One region of the Aquamicrobium sp. YD-1-mutant5 genome, then DNA from elsewhere that is predicted to be linked to it. Evidence: predicted binding sites of a transcription regulator. Region 1 holds the regulator's gene; each other region holds the start of a gene.

Region 1 (4,199 bases):
GCGAAAGCCTGATGCGTCAGGATGACGTTACCAGTGCCACGCGCATTCTTCTTGGGCTCGAATCAGGCGAGGCATAGCTGCCGTGAGCGAACGCCCCTCTCCGGCCGGAACCGGCCTGACGCATATTGGCGCTTCCGGAGAAGCGCATATGGTCGATGTCGGCGGCAAGGCCGAGACCGTACGGGAGGCCGTCGCCGAGGGCAGCGTTCGCATGCAGGCCGAGACGCTGGCCATGATCCTCGCAGGCAACGCCAAGAAAGGCGATGTCCTGTCGACAGCGCGCATAGCCGGCATCATGGCCGCCAAGAAGGCGCACGAGCTCATCCCGCTCTGCCATCCGCTGCTGCTCACCAAGGTCAGCGTCGACATTGAGCCGGATCACGATCTGCCGGGCCTCAGGGTTCAGGCTCTGGCGCGCGTTACCGGCAAGACCGGCGTTGAAATGGAGGCTCTGACGGCTGCGTCCGTCGCCTGCCTCACCATCTACGACATGGCCAAGGCCGTGGATCGCGCGATGATCATTTCCGACATCAGGCTTACCTCCAAGACCGGAGGAAAATCAGGCGACTACAAGGCAGAGGCCTGACATGGCGCTGGTCCCGCTGGAAACGGCGCTGCAACGCCTTCTGGAGGATGTCGGGCCCCTCGGTGGTGAAAGCGTGCCCCTGAACGATGCGTATGATCGCGTGCTTTCCGAGTCGATCGTGGCGCTGCGCACGCAGCCTCCCTTCAACGCCTCGGCAATGGATGGCTATGCCATGCGGGGCGCCGACGCGCAGATCACGGGCAGTGAGCTGGCCGTCATCGGCGAAGTGGCCGCTGGCAGCATGTTTTCAGGCTCTGTCGAAGCCGGCCAGTGCGTGCGCATCTTCACCGGCGCGCCCCTACCCGCGGGAACCGATACGGTCGTTATTCAGGAAAATGTCGACAGGCCGGCAGATGGCGTGATCCGCCTGCGTGAGCCGACCGCTGCCGGTCGCAATGTGCGGCGCGCCGGTCTGGATTTCACGACTGGCGACCTTCTCGTCGAAAAAGGCCATCTGATGCGCGCCAGCGCGCTTTCGCTCGCCGCTTCGGCCAATCACGCGCGCCTCACGGTCGTCAGACGGCCACTGGTCGCCATCATCGCCACCGGCGACGAATTGCGCCTGCCTGGAAGCGAACTGGGACCGGGTCAGATCATTTCATCCAACAGCTATGGCATCGCAGCCGCGGCCCGCGCCGTGGGCGCCGATGTTCTCGATCTCGGCATCGCACCAGATCGCGAGGATGCAATCTCGGCGCTGGTGAAACAGGCTGTTGCGGCCGGTGCGAACGTCATCGTCACATCTGGCGGAGCCTCCGTGGGCGATCACGATCTCGTTCACAAGGTTCTGACGCGCGAAGGCATGACGCTCGACTTTTGGCGGATCGCCATGCGGCCCGGCAAGCCGCTGATGTTCGGCAGAATGGACAACATCAGATGTCTGGGCCTGCCCGGAAATCCCGTGGCGAGCCTCGTCTGCTCGCAGCTTTTCCTGAAACCTCTGCTCGCCCGCCTTGGCGGCCGCCCTTTCCGTCAGGACATCAGGACAGCGACGCTCGGGGCACCGGTTTCAGCCAACGACCATCGTCAGGACTATGTTCGTGCAGCCATTGAGGAACGCGACGGCCAGCTGATTGCCACGCCCTTCGGTGTGCAGGATTCTTCCATGCTGCGCACCATGGCCGCATCAGGGGGACTGGTCATACGCGCCCCCTTCCAGCCGGCATCGGAAATCGGCGATCCCTGCCAGTTGATGATGATCGGCTGAAGCCGTCCCCGGTCGTTCTGATTTTAAGCGGTTGCGGAACACAACTGGAACATATAGTGTTTGTTCCGGGTTTGTTTTCCGATTCTGGATTCGCCGCTGCCGGGGGAACCTATGCTGACGCGCAAGCAACATGAACTGCTTCTCTTTATCCATGAGCGGTTGAAGGAGAGTGGCATTCCGCCCTCTTTCGACGAAATGAAGGAAGCGCTGGACCTTGCCTCGAAGTCGGGCATCCATCGCCTGATCACCGCACTGGAAGAACGTGGGTTTATCCGTCGCCTGCCCAATCGGGCGCGTGCGCTGGAAGTGCTGCGCCTGCCAGATTCCATTGCCCCCGGTCTGAACAGTGCGCGAAAATTTTCACCCAGCGTCATTCAGGGAAGCCTCGGGCAGCCGGCAAAGGATGTTCGCAAGCCGCAGATCGCCAGCAATGAGGATGACAGCGCCTCGGCGGTTTCCATCCCCGTGATGGGGCGGATCGCTGCGGGTGTTCCGATCGATGCGATCCAGCACAAGACACATTCCATTTCGGTGCCGCCGGAAATGCTGTCGGGCGGCGAGCATTATGCCCTCGAAGTTCGGGGCGACTCCATGATCGAAGCCGGCATTTTCGATGGCGATACCGTCATCATCCGCAACGGCGATACAGCCACCCCGGGCGATATAGTCGTGGCACTCGTTGACGAGGAGGAAGCAACCCTGAAGCGGTTCCGTCGCAAAGGCGCCTCCATCGCGCTTGAAGCCGCCAATCCGGCTTACGAAACCCGGATTTTCGGACCCGACCGCGTCAAGGTGCAAGGCAGGCTGGTCGGATTGATCCGCCGTTACTGATCCGGAAATGAAACAGAACGAACCGGATTTTTTGCCTTCCATCCGTTCTGAGGAACATTGTTTATCAGCATCTTAAAACAACATCCTGAGGAAATGATTGAAATGTTGAGGTCGCCATTTGAGCGCTCTCAAAGCGTTGATCGCCGATAGCTAAAGGGCACTTTACGACCTGTACGATCGGTGAGCAGATTTTAGCTCCATAGGCGAGCGGCCCGTCCAGCTATCTGTCACGATGGTCGATTTTCCTGCGTAACTGGGTCTGCATTTGATCCACCCGCAGAAACGGACCTGCCAGACGAGGCGGAAACCGTTCCGGATACGCCCTGTCTTTATCGCTTATTCGATCTTGTCCGGGGCTGAGAGAACAGGCGTTTCCGCAGGTGCTGAGGCAACTTTTCTCTCATAGGGCGGCAAGCCACGTGCTTCCCGCGAGTATCGGCGCTGGGTGTGCCATGGCCGATAATCCCCTTCGATTGCGAAGCGCACCTTTGGCTCTCCGATGATTGGCAATGAATTTCCGACTGGAACACCAGAAGCAGCGTCGACCTTTTCCAGATAGACTTCGGCACTTCCCTTTTGCGCCAGCTTCCGACGGGTCACCACAATTGCCTGAGATTTTCGGCACGGGTTACGCATCACCGCGTCCTCGATCACGATGACTGTTGCATGGGCACATGCTTTGGCGGCCATACCCGCATCCTGAACCTGCACGACAAGCAGACCAGAGGGACTGCGCAAAGCACATGTTTTCTCGGAGCATACAAACCCTGCTGCTTTGCTTTCCTGCCTCGCAGGAGCGATAAAATCCTGCAGAAAAATACCCTCGTCCGGCGGCTTTACGCGGGTTGGCGGCAATATCGTTTCTGCATCCATCGCCCGGCTCCAGTTATCCATGGTGAAGGCACTCGGGCGGGGGCGGTTGACCGCAACCTGCCCCCCTTCCATGGCGACGGCAATCAGCCGGGCATCTTCTGAAATGAGAATGTCAGGCGTTCGGGCAGAGCCAAGCGTCAGCATACTGCCTATGGCGAATGGCAGTGCGACAAGGCGCAGCCATGTTGTCGTCATCGTTGCAATCACCAGCGCAATCGTCGCCAGAAGCACTGCCTCGGGTGGAATCAGCCCGATCGCGTCGACTGGCGACATGTCCGCGATCTTTTCGGAAAGGAAAATCACTGCCGTCAGCCCCTTGCCCATGATTTGCAAGAGAGGGCCATCCAGCCCGAAAGGCATGGCGAGCGATGCAAAAACGGCAAATGGCATGACGATGATCGAGACGACGGGCATCACCGCCAGATTGGCCAGCAGGCTGAGCGGTGCAATGCGCTGAAAATGCCATGCCGCGTAGAGGGTCGTGGCAACGCCGGCAACCACGGACGTTGCGGCAAGGCCAACCATCATGGTGACCAGAGCGCGGATCAGCGACCGAGCGAGACCGGACTTTTTGTAAACCCGCGCAACAGGTCGGCGCGCCTTGTAGTCCGACCATGCCGCATAGGCGCCGACCAGCGCCGCCGTTGCCGCGAACGACATCTGAAAACTCGGCCCCACCACCTCATGGGGCGTGACCAGGAT
Region 2 (4,199 bases), on a different contig from region 1:
CATAGCCCCATGGTGGCGACTGGCAGGGAATGCCGAGCGGCGACAGGAACGGTCCCATGATCACGGCATAGGGCGCACCTTCGTTGCGGTTGAGCCCCTGCTCGCTGCCGCGTGCCTCGGCATCGGCCGGCGGCACCTGATCGCGCGGAACGAGTTGCGACTTGAAGGCCAAATAGGTCGGCATGCCGAACATCACCTGCCTGACCGGATCGACCGCCACGCCGCCCCAGTTGAAGGTGCCGAAATTGCCGGGATAGACGAGTGTTCCCTGAACCGAAGGCGGCGTGTAGCGCCCCTCGTAGCGCAACCTTGCGAACTCGATGCGGCAGGCAAGCTGGTCGAACGGGCTGACGCCCCACATGTCCGCGCCCGTCAGCGGCTTCGGCATGAAGGTCAGGTCCGACACAGGCTGCGTCGGCGCGGTGAAATCGCCTTCGATCGCCCCGCCCGGAGCCGGCACCTCATTGACCGGAATGACCGGTTCGCCGGTTTCCCGGTCCAGCACATAGATGTCGCCCTGCTTGGTCGGGCCGACCAGCGCCTTGATCGTCCCCGCATCCGTGGTGAGATCAATGAGCGATGGCTGCGCCGGCACGTCCATGTCCCACAGGTCATGATGCACCGTCTGGCGCACCCAGCGCACCCTGCCGGTGTCGAGATCGAGTGCGGTGATCGAGGACGAATATTTTTCCACATGCTCGCTGCGGCCCATGCCGAGCTGGTCCGGGGTCTGGTTGCCGAGCGGCACATAGACCAGTCCAAGCTCCTCGTCGGCGCTGGCGGTCGACCACATGTTGGGCGAGTTCGCCGTATAGGTTTCGCCGTCGCCGAGCGGTTCGGTGCGGTCGGGATTGCCCGGATCCCACGCCCACACGACAGCGCCCGAACGCGCATCGAAGGCGCGGATCACGCCGGACGGCTCTTCCGTGGAGTAATTGTCGTTGACCGCACCGCCCACGATGATCTTGTCGCGCGCGATCAGCGGCGCCGAGGTCGAATAATAGTAACCCGCCTTCGGATGCGGCATGTGCTCCATCAGGTCCACGGTGCCGGCATTGCCAAATGACGGACAGATCTGGCCGGTTGCCGCATCGAGTGCGATGAGGCGCGCATCGGAAGTCGGCAGGTAGACGCGTTCCGCACAGGCTTCGCCGGCAGCGATCGACGCATCCTTGTAATAGGAAACGCCGCGGCAGGTCTGGTGCTGGCGCTGGTTCTCCGGCCCGATCTGCGGATCGAAGCGCCACTTTTCCCTGCCGGTCGCCGCGTCCACAGCAATGGCGAGGTTGTGCGGCGTGCAGATGTAGAGATTGTCGCCGATCTTGAGCGGCGTCACCTGATAGGTGGTTTCAGTGACGTCGCTGGGCAGACGCACATCGCCGGTCTGGTAGGTCCAGGCCAGTTCGAGTTTGTCGACATTTTCGACCGTAATCTGGTCGAGCGGCGAATAGCGCTGACCATAGGGGCTGCGCCCGTAGAAGTGCCATTCACCCGCCGGGAAGTTTGCGCCGAGGGCGCCCTCCGGCGTCACCTTGTCCGTCGGCAGGGTACCGGCAATGTCGTGGGGATCGGTGGTCATGGAATATCCGGCGACGCCGAGCGACGCCAGAACCACGAGGATCAGCGGCGCACGGCCGTCCGTGCCGGAAAGCCTGCGCCAGATGACCGGCATCAGCAGCCAGATGGCAAGCAACACGAGCAAGCCACCGCGCGCGCCGAGCGACCACCAGTCGAAGCCTGTCTCCCATATGGCCCACACGAGGGTCGCCAGCAGGAAGGCGGCATAAAGCCAGAGTGCGGCCATGCTGCGCCGGTAGAGCAACCATGCCGCAATCAGGAAAACCACGCCAGCGACGGCATAATACCAGCTGCCGCCAAGCGTGATGAGCCACAGGCCGCCTGTGCCAAGCCAGGCGCCGAACAAGGCGAACAACAGTGAAGTGATGATGATGGCCAAAGCTGATCCCCCAACTTCGAGTGCCGGAATGAGTAATCAGGGATAATGGCGCGGGCGCCGCAATGTTCCCTCCATCAACAGGCTTTCCTTGCAGGCGCGCGCCGACAGGGCTAAGCCATGCTCAGAAAACAGAACAAAACGGCGACACTTCTGGTCTTTCGGGACCGAATCACTACATTCGGGAACAATGTCCGGCTTTTCCGACGATATGCCCTTCTTCGACGAACCGGGCGCACGACCTCCGGCTGCCTCCGGCAGCGCCGGTGCGCCGTCCGGCATAGCCGCGCGTGCCATGGCCGCGCGACAGGCGCAGAACGGCCCGCCCGACTATCTCAAGGGGCTCAATCCCGAACAGCGGCAGGCGGTGGAAACCACCGAAGGGCCCGTGCTGGTTCTGGCCGGCGCCGGCACCGGCAAGACGCGGGTGCTCACCACCCGCATCGCCCATATCCTTGCCACCGGCCGCGCCTTCCCCTCGCAGATCCTTGCCGTGACCTTCACCAACAAGGCCGCGCGCGAGATGAAGCAGCGCATCGGCCTGCTGGTCGGCGAAGCGGTCGAAGGCATGCCATGGCTCGGCACCTTCCACTCCATCGGTGTAAAGATATTGCGCCGCCATGCGGAACTGGCCGCCCTGCGCTCCGATTTCAGCATTCTCGACACCGACGACGTCATCCGTCTCATCAAGCAACTCATTCAGGCCGAAGGTCTGGACGACAAGCGCTGGGCGCCGCGCACCTTCGCCCAGATGATCGATGGCTGGAAGAACAAGGGCCTCGGCCCGGAAGAAATTCCCGAAGGGGATGCGCGTTCGTTCGGCAACGGGCGCGGCCGCGAGCTCTACCGCGCCTATCAGGATCGGCTGACGACGCTGAACGCCTGCGATTTCGGCGACCTGCTCCTGCACCCGATCCGCATCTTCCGCGCCCATCACGATATTCTGGCCGAATACCACAAGCGCTTCCGCTACATTCTGGTGGACGAGTATCAGGACACCAACACCGCGCAATACATGTGGCTGCGCCTTCTGGCCCAGCGCCCGCGCGCCAGCTCTGCCCAACCGGCCGAAGACCGGGCGCGCGACGGCGCGCCGGGCGACGTTTCGCCCGCTCCCGCGGAGGGCCAGCCGCCGCAGGTGGCGGTGCGGCCCGTGAGCGAAAACAAAGTCAATATCTGCTGCGTCGGCGATGACGACCAGTCGATCTATGGCTGGCGCGGCGCGGAAGTGGACAACATCCTGCGCTTCGAGAAGGATTTTCCGGGCGCGACGGTGATCCGGCTGGAGCGTAACTACCGCTCCACCGCCCATATCCTTGGCGCTGCCGCCCATCTCATCACCCACAATGAAGGACGGCTCGGCAAGACCCTGTTCACGGACAGCCCCGATCCTGACGACCCCAAGGTCAATGTCCATGCCGCATGGGATTCCGACGAGGAGGCCCGCGCCATCGGCGAGGAGATCGAGGCGTTGCAGCGCAACAATCATGCGCTCAACGACATCGCCATTCTGGTGCGCGCCTCCTTCCAGATGCGCTCCTTCGAGGATCGCTTCATCGAGATCGGCCTGAACTACCGGGTCATCGGCGGCCCGCGCTTCTATGAGCGGCAGGAAATCCGCGACGCCATGGCCTATATGCGCGTCGTGGCCAATCCGGGCGACGACCTCGCCTTCGAGCGCATCGTCAACGTGCCGAAGCGCGGCCTTGGCGAAGCCGCCATCCGTCAGGTGCATGACACGGCCCGCGCGCTTGGCGTGCCGATGCTGCAGGCGGCCGCCACGCTTGCCGAAAGCGACGAGCTGAAGCCGAAGCCGCGGGCAGCGCTGCGCGAGGTCGCCGCCAATTTTGCGCGCTGGCAGGATCTGCTGGAAACCACTCCGCATACGGAACTGGCCGAGACCATCCTTGAGGAAAGCGGCTATACCGACATGTGGAAGAACGACCGTTCGGCCGATGCGCCGACGCGGCTCGACAACCTCAAGGAGCTGATCCGCTCCATGGAGGATTACGAATCCCTGCGTGCCTTCCTCGAACATGTCGCGCTGGTCATGGATGCCGACAAGAACGAGGACCTCGATGCCGTTTCGCTGATGACGCTCCATTCGGCCAAGGGGCTTGAGTTCGAGACCGTGTTCCTGCCCGGGTGGGAGGAAGGCCTGTTCCCGCATCAGCGCGCGCTCGATGAAGGTGGGCGTTCCGGTCTGGAAGAAGAGCGCAGGCTCGCCTATGTCGGGCTCACGCGC
Region 3 (4,199 bases), on a different contig from region 1:
GCTCGACGACGATGACCGTATTGCCGAGGTCGCGCAAATGCTTGAGCGTATCGAGCAGGCGGGTGTTGTCGCGCTGGTGCAGGCCGATGGAGGGTTCGTCCAGCACATACAGAACGCCGGTGAGGCCGGAGCCGATCTGGCTGGCGAGGCGAATGCGCTGGCTTTCGCCGCCCGAAAGCGTGCCGGAATTGCGCGACAGGGTCAGATAGTCGAGGCCGACATCGTTGAGAAAGCGCAGACGCTCGCGGATTTCCTTGAGGATGCGCAGCGCGATCTCGTTCTGCTTGTCGTTGAGAAGCCCCGGCAGCTCGTTGAACCACAGATCAGCCTTGCGGATCGAAAGCTCGGTGACTTCGCCGATATGCCTGCCGGCGATCTTCACCGCCAGCGCTTCGGGCTTGAGGCGATAGCCGCCGCAGGCCGGGCAGGGGGTGGCCGACATGTAGCGCTCGATCTCCTCGCGCATCCACGCCGATTCCGTCTCCTTCCAGCGCCGTTCCAGATTGGGAATGACGCCTTCGAAGGTCTTGGTCGTCTTGTAGGCGCGCAGGCCGTCATTGTAATCGAAGGCTATCTCGCGCTTGCCGGTGCCATGCAATATGGCGTTGCGCCCTTCCTCGGGCAGCGCGCTGAACTTGTCGGCGAGCCTGAACCCGTAAGCCGCGCCCAGCGCCTCCAGTGTCTGTGCATAATAGGGCGAACTGGATTTCGCCCACGGGGCGACGGCGCCATCACGCAGCGTCACATTGTCGTCGGGAACGACGAGATTGGGATCGATGGCGCGCTGGTTGCCCAGCCCGTCACAGGTCGGGCAGGCGCCGAAGGGATTGTTGAACGAAAACAGACGCGGCTCGATCTCCGGGATGGTGAAGCCGGAAACCGGGCAGGCGAATTTCTCGGAAAACAGGATCCGCTCATGGGTGTCGTTGGCCGACTTATTAGCGCCGCCACCACCGGCGGTTTCTTCCGGAGGCAGCGGCTTGTCGGCAAGTTCGGCCACCGCCAGCCCATCGGCCAGCCGCAGCGCGGTTTCCATGGAATCGGCGAGGCGCGTCGCAAGATCGGGCCGCACGACGATGCGGTCCACCACGACATCGATGTCGTGCTTGTACTTCTTGTCCAGCGCCGGAACGTCGGCGATCTCGTAGAAAGTTCCGTCGACCTTGACGCGCTGGAAGCCCTTTTTCTGGAGTTCCAGAAGCTCCTTGCGGTATTCGCCCTTCCGGCCACGAACGATGGGGGCAAGGAGAAAAAGCCTGGTGCCTTCGTCCAGTGCCAGAATGCGATCGACCATCTGCGAAACGGTCTGGCTTTCGATGGGCAGGCCGGTGGCCGGCGAATAGGGAACGCCCACGCGCGCGAAAAGCAGGCGCATGTAGTCGTAGATCTCGGTGACCGTGCCGACGGTGGAGCGCGGGTTCTTCGAGGTCGTCTTCTGCTCGATGGAGATGGCCGGCGACAGGCCGTCGATCTGATCGACGTCCGGCTTCTGCATCATTTCGAGGAACTGCCGGGCATAGGCCGACAGGCTTTCCACATAGCGGCGCTGGCCTTCGGCATAGATGGTGTCGAAGGCCAGCGATGACTTGCCTGAGCCCGACAGGCCGGTCATCACGACCAGAGAGTCGCGGGGCAGGTCGAGATCGACATTCTTGAGATTGTGCTCGCGGGCACCGCGAATGGAAATAAACTTATGGTCGGCCATGGCCGCTCCGCCGCCTCGACTGGATGTTTCGGAATGGCGGGCTTGCCCGTCCTCCGTGAATATAGGTCGTTCCTGCGCGGTTTCGAGAGATGCCGCGACTTTCCGCCTGAGGGTTTACGCGCCTTTCAGCGGGGCAGGCAAGTGAAAAGAACAAAAAATGAACAGCCTCCTGACATAAAGGGCGGGTATGCTGTTATAAAGTTCACATTTTGGCTGCTGGCGCTTTGGGCGGTTGACGTAGGGTAACAGAAGCGCCAGATTTCAGGAACGGAAGCCGATCGCCTTACGGGGCTGATCTCCGGAAGGCGCATGGCATCTGCGAAAAGTCGCGGGATGGATGGTGCGCCTGCGGATGAAGTGCTTTCGATCATGCGTGGAAACGAACAGAAGGAGCGAGGTATGACCCCACCTGACAGTTCGAACTGGTTTCGCGCCTGAGCGGAACCGCGGTCAGCCATCTGGCAGGTGAAGATTTTCATCGTGAAGCCGGAGCCTGGCCGTTCCCCCGAAAATCAGAGACTTTAGTCGGATCGTCGGTTGAACGCCGCGAAGCATCCGAGGAAAAGCCGGTAAAATGCTCCCGGCATTATGGGAAAGCCCATAAAAAGCTCCTGATGCTGCAATGCCAGCGTCAGGAGCTTGTCTTTTTGTGAAGGCATGAGGAGCAGACTGCTGCTTTGTCGCCTCTGGAGAAGTTTTTTCGGCTGAAGTTCAGCGTTTGGCTGGAGGCAGGTTGCCGACGCCGACATCGAAGGTGAGTTTGCCTGAAACCTTCACATCGAAATTCCCGACCCTGAACTGACCGAGTTGGCCGGGACGGGGCGTATCGTCCGGTTCGGGCGGCAAAGGCGTTACGATGCTGAAACTGAGGTCCACGCCGGGCAGGTCGGTGTTCGTCTGAGCGGGCGTTGTCGCCGGTGTCTGCCTGCTGCCGGAAAGGGCCGGGCTGGCAGCCACAAGCACGGGCAGGACGCAGAGGAAAGCTGCTGAAACGTGGTTCATGAGCCTGATATAAGCGGATGTGGATGGCTGTTCCAGAGCGCTGGTCTCCTTTATGGTTCACAGAGACGTGTGCCAGAGTGCCAATCGGCATTGACATTGGTTGAAAAATAACGAACAAAAAGAGAACAAAAAAACCTTTTGGGGAAACAGCAGGACCGTGCGGGCCAAACGGCGCGGCAGACTGTAAGGTAAGCGACTTCCAATTTAGGACGAGCGTGGAGACAGCGTCATGGCGGGCAGCGTCAATAAGGTCATACTGGTTGGCAATCTGGGTGCTGATCCGGAAATCAGGCGCCTGAACTCCGGTGATCCGGTCGTCAACCTGCGTATTGCCACCTCCGAAAGCTGGCGCGACAAGATGTCGGGCGAGCGCAAGGAGAAAACCGAATGGCACAGCGTCGTCATCTTCAACGATAACCTTGCCAAGGTGGCCGAGCAGTACCTGAAAAAGGGCATGAAGGTTTACATCGAGGGCCAGCTCCAGACCCGCAAATGGCAGGACCAGAACGGTCAGGAGCGCTACACGACAGAGATCGTGCTGCAGAAGTTCCGCGGTGAACTGCAGATGCTCGACGCGCGCGGGCAGGGTGAAGGCGGCGGTCAGGTCGGCTACGATCGCGGCGGTTATTCCGGCGGCGGTGGCGGTGGGCGCGGTTCCGATTTCGGCCAGTCCGGCTCCGGCGATTTCGGCGGCTCGCGTGGCGGCGGAATGGGTGGTGGCGGCTCGCGCGACCTCGACGACGAAATTCCGTTCTGATCGGCTGCCGGCAAACCGAGCAATGCCTGAAGGCGTGACCACTGGCCTGAGGGGCTGACCCCGGCATGGGGCGACTGAGATCAAAACCAGAAAAACGCCGCCGACCGAAAGGCCGCGCGGCGTTTTTCATTCTTTTGGGTCAGCGATAGCCGGAAAACTATGTCCAGCCGTCATTTGAGCAGCGCGGAAACGCTTATTCTTATAAAATTGTTTGGAAAAACAAAGGCCTGCAGATCTCACGTCCGGTGACGGAAGTTCCGGTGATAATCAGGCCGAACGTGATCTGAAACTTGGGAAGGATGATGTTCGCTGGACCACGACTTTAGATGACTTGATTTACTGGCCGGTTTCGACTGGGATAGGGGACAAATAAAAAGACCGGGCGTTCAATGTTCCGGCGCATGCCATCCCCGGATGGCAAGACGAGCCCGTTCACAGCCTTGGGAGGGGCTGCTGTGATGACGGACATTCTTATAGTCGAGGACGAGCCGGCGATATCGGAATCGCTTGAGTTCATTCTCACGCGTTGCGGCTGGTCCGTCGGCGTGGCGCGCGATGGCGAGGCCGCGCTTGAGGCCGCGCACCGTTTTCGGCCGCGTATGGTTCTGCTCGACATCATGCTGCCCAAGCGTGGCGGGCTGGAAGTGCTCAAGACCTTGCGCGCCAATGAACTGTTCGCCGATACTTTCGTGGTGATCCTGACGGCGCGCGGCCAGCAATATGACCGGCAGGCCG
Region 4 (4,199 bases), on a different contig from region 1:
CCGTGCATCTGTTCGAGCGCGACTGCTCGGCGCAGCGCCGCCACCAGAAGGTGATCGAGGAGGCCCCCGCCCCCGGCATGACCGACGAAATGCGCGCGGCCATGACCGAAGCCGCGATCAAGGCGGCGAAGGCCATCTCCTATTCCGGGGCCGGCACCATCGAATTCATCGTCGATGCCTCGCAGGGGCTGAAGGTGGACCGCTTCTGGTTCATGGAGATGAACACGCGCCTTCAGGTCGAGCATCCGGTGACCGAGATGATCACTGGGGTCGATCTGGTGGAATGGCAGTTGCGCGTCGCCCATGGCGAGGTGCTGCCGCTGCGCCAGGACGAGATCGAGCTCGACGGCCACGCCTTCGAGGCGCGGCTTTACGCCGAGGATGCCGCGCGCGGCTTCCTGCCGGCGACCGGCACGCTGCACCATCTGTGGTTTCCGGATGAAGCCGCACCCCGCACCTCGCTGCGCGTTGAAACGGGCGTGCGCGAAGGCGATACGATTTCGCCCTTCTATGATCCGATGATCGCCAAGCTGGTGGTCCATGGGCCGGATCGTAAAACGGCACTCGGCGGGCTCGGCGACATGCTGGCTGAAACCGAAATTGCCGGCTCGACGGTCAACACCGCCTTTCTTGCCGCCCTTGCCGCAGATCCGGATTTCGCTGTTGGCGACGTCGACACCGGACTGATCGGGCGCAAACAGGACAAGCTGACCGCAATTCCCGCCCCTTCCGGGGCGGTGGTGGCCGCGGCGGTTGTTGCCGTTTCCGGCCTTTCCGACATGGCAGATGCCGGCGATCCATGGTCCGCACTCACAGGCTATGCGCATTTCCACGCGACGCCCAGACGCATCACACTCGGCTATGGCGATGAAACCATCAGCGCCAAGGTGGGTGTCGAGGCAGGGCGGACATTCGTCGAACTGGATGCGCGCGATGGCGAAACGCTTCGCCTGCGCCCACCCGCGATCAATCTGGCGCGCTGGCCGGGTCATGTCAGCGTCTTCGACGGGGCGGTCAGCTACACATTCGCCGTTCCCGATCCGCTGGACCGGGCCGACGAAGCGGGCAGCGGCGCCGACAGCCTGCGCGCGCCAATGCCCGGGCTGGTGAAGGTGGTGCGGGCTGCCGCCGGCGACAGCGTGACGAAGGGGCAACCCCTGCTCATTCTGGAGGCCATGAAGATGGAACACTCCATCGCAGCACCTCATGACGGCGTGATCACGGAGATAGCCACGGAAGGCAGTCAGGTGAGCGACGGAACGGTGCTCGTGCGCTTTGCCGAACAGGCAGGCGAGTGAACAGCCGGCCCGACGAAGGGCACCTGCTGCCTTTGCTCCCCGCGAACTGAGCCTATTCTCCGGTCGCGGGACGCTGGAAAAAGCCGAAAGCCGCGCCGATCTTGTTCCGATCGGTCGCGGCCCGGCTTGCGTGGCATTATCTGCATGGCATCGCCCCTCTGTTGAGGGTCCGATGCTCAAGGCGCGCCCCCGCGCCTTTTACTTTCCACGCTTTCCCTGTGTTCTGGCCCTGTTGCTGGCGGCTTGCCGTTGGAGCGGCGACCGCCTTTATTCAGGCCGCGTTCTGCGCGCGGCTTTTCTTCCGGATCAGTGCATCGTCATCCATTCACGCGCTTCGCGCAGCGCCCGTGCCAGATCGGTCTTCGACATGCTGGCCGAGATTTCCGAGCGCAGTTCGGCGGCGCGGGCCGACCCCTTGATGGCTGCGATGTTGAACCACTTGTGAGCTGCCACCTGATCGACCTCGCAATCGCGGCCGGTGGCGTACATCATGCCCAGTTCAACGAACATGTCGGCCTGAGCCATCGTGCCCATGGTGCCGAAACCAGCGTCGTGCATTTCAAAACGTGCCATTTTCAAACCCCTGTCCCGTTGCGAGAGCGCCCCTTTCTTTGAACCTGTGGGGCTGCCCTTCGATGCTTCTGAGAATGCAGCAGGCGCTTGAATTCGCCGTAAAAAGACGTGCTTAATTTGAAGAAAACAAAGCTAAAACAAGAGGTAAACGTGACCATTCGTTAACGATGGAAAGCCCGGCAATCGCTGGCTTTTGTCTCGAATTTTACGGAAAATTCGGAATTGAAATTCAACGCTTCGCTAACCAAGCCGAAGCATCGCTTTTCAGGCAGCGGTCATTTTCAGGCCGGAAAGGCTGCTAATATTTCTTGTCATCCTTCCCCAGCGGCACGGCTTTCGCTTTGCAAAAGAGTGGATTAGCCTGCGTTTTCGTAAGAGGAACGCAGTGCTCAGGGAGGAGACATGTTTCGCATTACCAGCGTGGCGGCACTCGCCATCATCATGACGGCCGGCGTTGCATTCGCCGATCCGATCGAAGGCTCGTGGAAACGGCCGAACGGCACCGTGATTTCCTATGCCGGAAGCGGCGCCAAATATTGCGGCACCGTGATGACCGGAGAATACAAAGGCAAGTCGATCGGCTGCATGGAAGGCAGCAACGGCGCCTACAAAGGCACAGTGAACAAGCTGGACGAGGGCAAGACCTACAACGGCAAGGCCAGCGTTTCGGGCAACACGCTGTCGCTTTCCGGCTGCGTGCTCGGCGGGCTGATCTGCAAGAGCGAGAAGCTCACCCGTCAGTAAAGCTGCCTGCGCATCAACGGAAAAGGCCGCCGGTCGGAGCATTTCCACCCGGCGGCCTTTCCATTTTCAGGGAGCGGCTTTTCAGCCGCGCGCTTTCTGACCGAACAGAATTTTCTGCGCTTCCTTGTCGTCGGCCAGATTGTTGCGGTGATCCTGACCGACTTCCACCGCCTTCTGCACGGCGGGCCGCGCTGCGATCGCCTCGAACCAGCGCTTCAGGTTCGGAAATTCTTCCAGATCCTGTCCCTGATTACGGTAAGGCCGCACCCACGGGAATGACGCCATGTCGGCAATCGAATAGTCGCCGGCGAGATATTCACGGTCGGCAAGACGCTTGTTCATGACGCCGTAGAGGCGGTTGACCTCATTGGTGTAGCGGTCGATGCCGTACTGGATTTTTTCCGGTGCATACTGGCGGAAGTGATGCGCCTGTCCGGCCATGGGGCCGAGGCCACCCATCTGCCAGAACAACCACTGATCCACTTCCGCGCGCTGACGCTCATCTGTCGGATAGAAGCGACCGAACTTGCGGCCGAGATATTGCAGGATGGCGCCGGATTCGAAGACGGAGATCGGCTCTCCATTCCATTTTCCATCCGAAGAAGGGCCTTCCGGATCGACGATCGCCGGCATGCGGTTATTGGGCGCGATCTTCAGGAAGGACGGCTCGAACTGCTCGCCACGCCCGATGTTCACATAATGCACCTCATAGGGGATGCCTGCTTCCTCCAGGTAGATCGTGATCTTGTGGCCGTTGGGCGTCGGCCAGTAGTGGAGTTCAATGGGAGCGCTCTGCGTCGTCATACGTCTTTCTCCGGCAGCTTGATGACCTGTTCAACCAGATAAGCGCTCTGCCGGCCGGCGCAATGAGCCGGTGTGGTTAAGGAGCGTCAATAATTTTGAACCTCACATGAACGCCCCCCTCAGAGAGGGTTCAGCCGGGCAATGCGATGCTGTTTCCAACATCAAGGGAAACGAGACATGCTCGCTCGCCGCTTCACCATCGTCTGTCTGCTGGCCACCCTCTTCGGCATCGGCTTTGCCATGATCGTCGCGGAAAACGGCCGCCAGCCCCGCCACTGGGAGCAGGTGCGAGCTGGAAAGTGCCTCTTTGGATGCACCAGCATCAGCCGCTGAAGCAGGAACGGAGATCAGGACCATGAACGCCATCACCGAAAACAGCCTGAGCTTCCTGCGTGTCCTGCCCCGCGCGCTGCTCATCCTCACCATGCTGGCAGCTCCGGTTCTCGCCGTTCCGATGGTGCGCGGAGATATGGGCCAGACCATCGAAGCACCGTCGTTGAAGAAGAAGGGCATGGGCTTCGTGCTGCTGGTCAGCCTGCAGCGGGGCTGAGGATCAACAGCAAGCTCCATCAGCCCCCTTCCCCACCATCCTGCCCCGGCCATATAGTGGGCCATGGAAAACAGAATCTACCCGCAAGCCATCGAAACGATCATCACGCCGGAGCCGGCGAAACCACAGAGCTTCGACGATCCGGCCGCCATCGTCGCGGCGCTGCGCCGCATCTATGAGCGCAACACCCGGTTCCTGAGGGATTCCTTTGCCGCGCTGGCATCGGGCGG

What was found. The regulator LexA, encoded in region 1, represses DNA repair genes until DNA is damaged. The targets are predictions, from matches to a motif close to TGTTCNNNNTGTGTTCNG.
Region 2: AC5XE7_RS14220 (ATP-dependent helicase) is a predicted target of LexA. The motif match lies at 2,087-2,104, and genes of this name have one in related genera.
Region 3: uvrA (excinuclease ABC subunit UvrA) is a predicted target of LexA. The motif match lies at 1,852-1,869, and genes of this name have one in related genera.
Region 4: AC5XE7_RS16465 (sel1 repeat family protein) is a predicted target of LexA. The motif match lies at 1,994-2,011, and genes of this name have one in related genera.

The regions. Positions count from the first base shown of each region.
Region 1 covers NZ_JCAKKP010000001.1:346,215-350,413, reverse strand. The annotation lists gene trpC (indole-3-glycerol phosphate synthase TrpC) at 1-77, shown strand, start outside; gene moaC (cyclic pyranopterin monophosphate synthase MoaC) at 83-586, shown strand; gene AC5XE7_RS01685 (molybdopterin molybdotransferase MoeA) at 588-1,793, shown strand; gene lexA (transcriptional repressor LexA) at 1,905-2,624, shown strand; gene AC5XE7_RS01675 (ComEC/Rec2 family competence protein) at 2,961-4,199, opposite strand, start outside.
Region 2 covers NZ_JCAKKP010000010.1:54,713-58,911, forward strand. The annotation lists gene AC5XE7_RS14215 (glucose/quinate/shikimate family membrane-bound PQQ-dependent dehydrogenase) at 1-1,957, opposite strand, end outside; gene AC5XE7_RS14220 (ATP-dependent helicase) at 2,145-4,199, shown strand, end outside.
Region 3 covers NZ_JCAKKP010000014.1:65,565-69,763, forward strand. The annotation lists gene uvrA (excinuclease ABC subunit UvrA) at 1-1,705, opposite strand, end outside; gene AC5XE7_RS16855 (hypothetical protein) at 2,417-2,707, opposite strand; gene ssb (single-stranded DNA-binding protein) at 2,937-3,464, shown strand; gene AC5XE7_RS16865 (response regulator transcription factor) at 3,923-4,199, shown strand, end outside.
Region 4 covers NZ_JCAKKP010000013.1:119,640-123,838, reverse strand. The annotation lists gene AC5XE7_RS16470 (acetyl/propionyl/methylcrotonyl-CoA carboxylase subunit alpha) at 1-1,298, shown strand, start outside; gene AC5XE7_RS16465 (sel1 repeat family protein) at 1,605-1,871, opposite strand; gene AC5XE7_RS16460 (DUF2147 domain-containing protein) at 2,274-2,615, shown strand; gene AC5XE7_RS16455 (glutathione S-transferase family protein) at 2,697-3,419, opposite strand; gene AC5XE7_RS16450 (hypothetical protein) at 3,597-3,752, shown strand; gene AC5XE7_RS16445 (hypothetical protein) at 3,775-3,969, shown strand; gene AC5XE7_RS16440 (AMP nucleosidase) at 4,033-4,199, shown strand, end outside.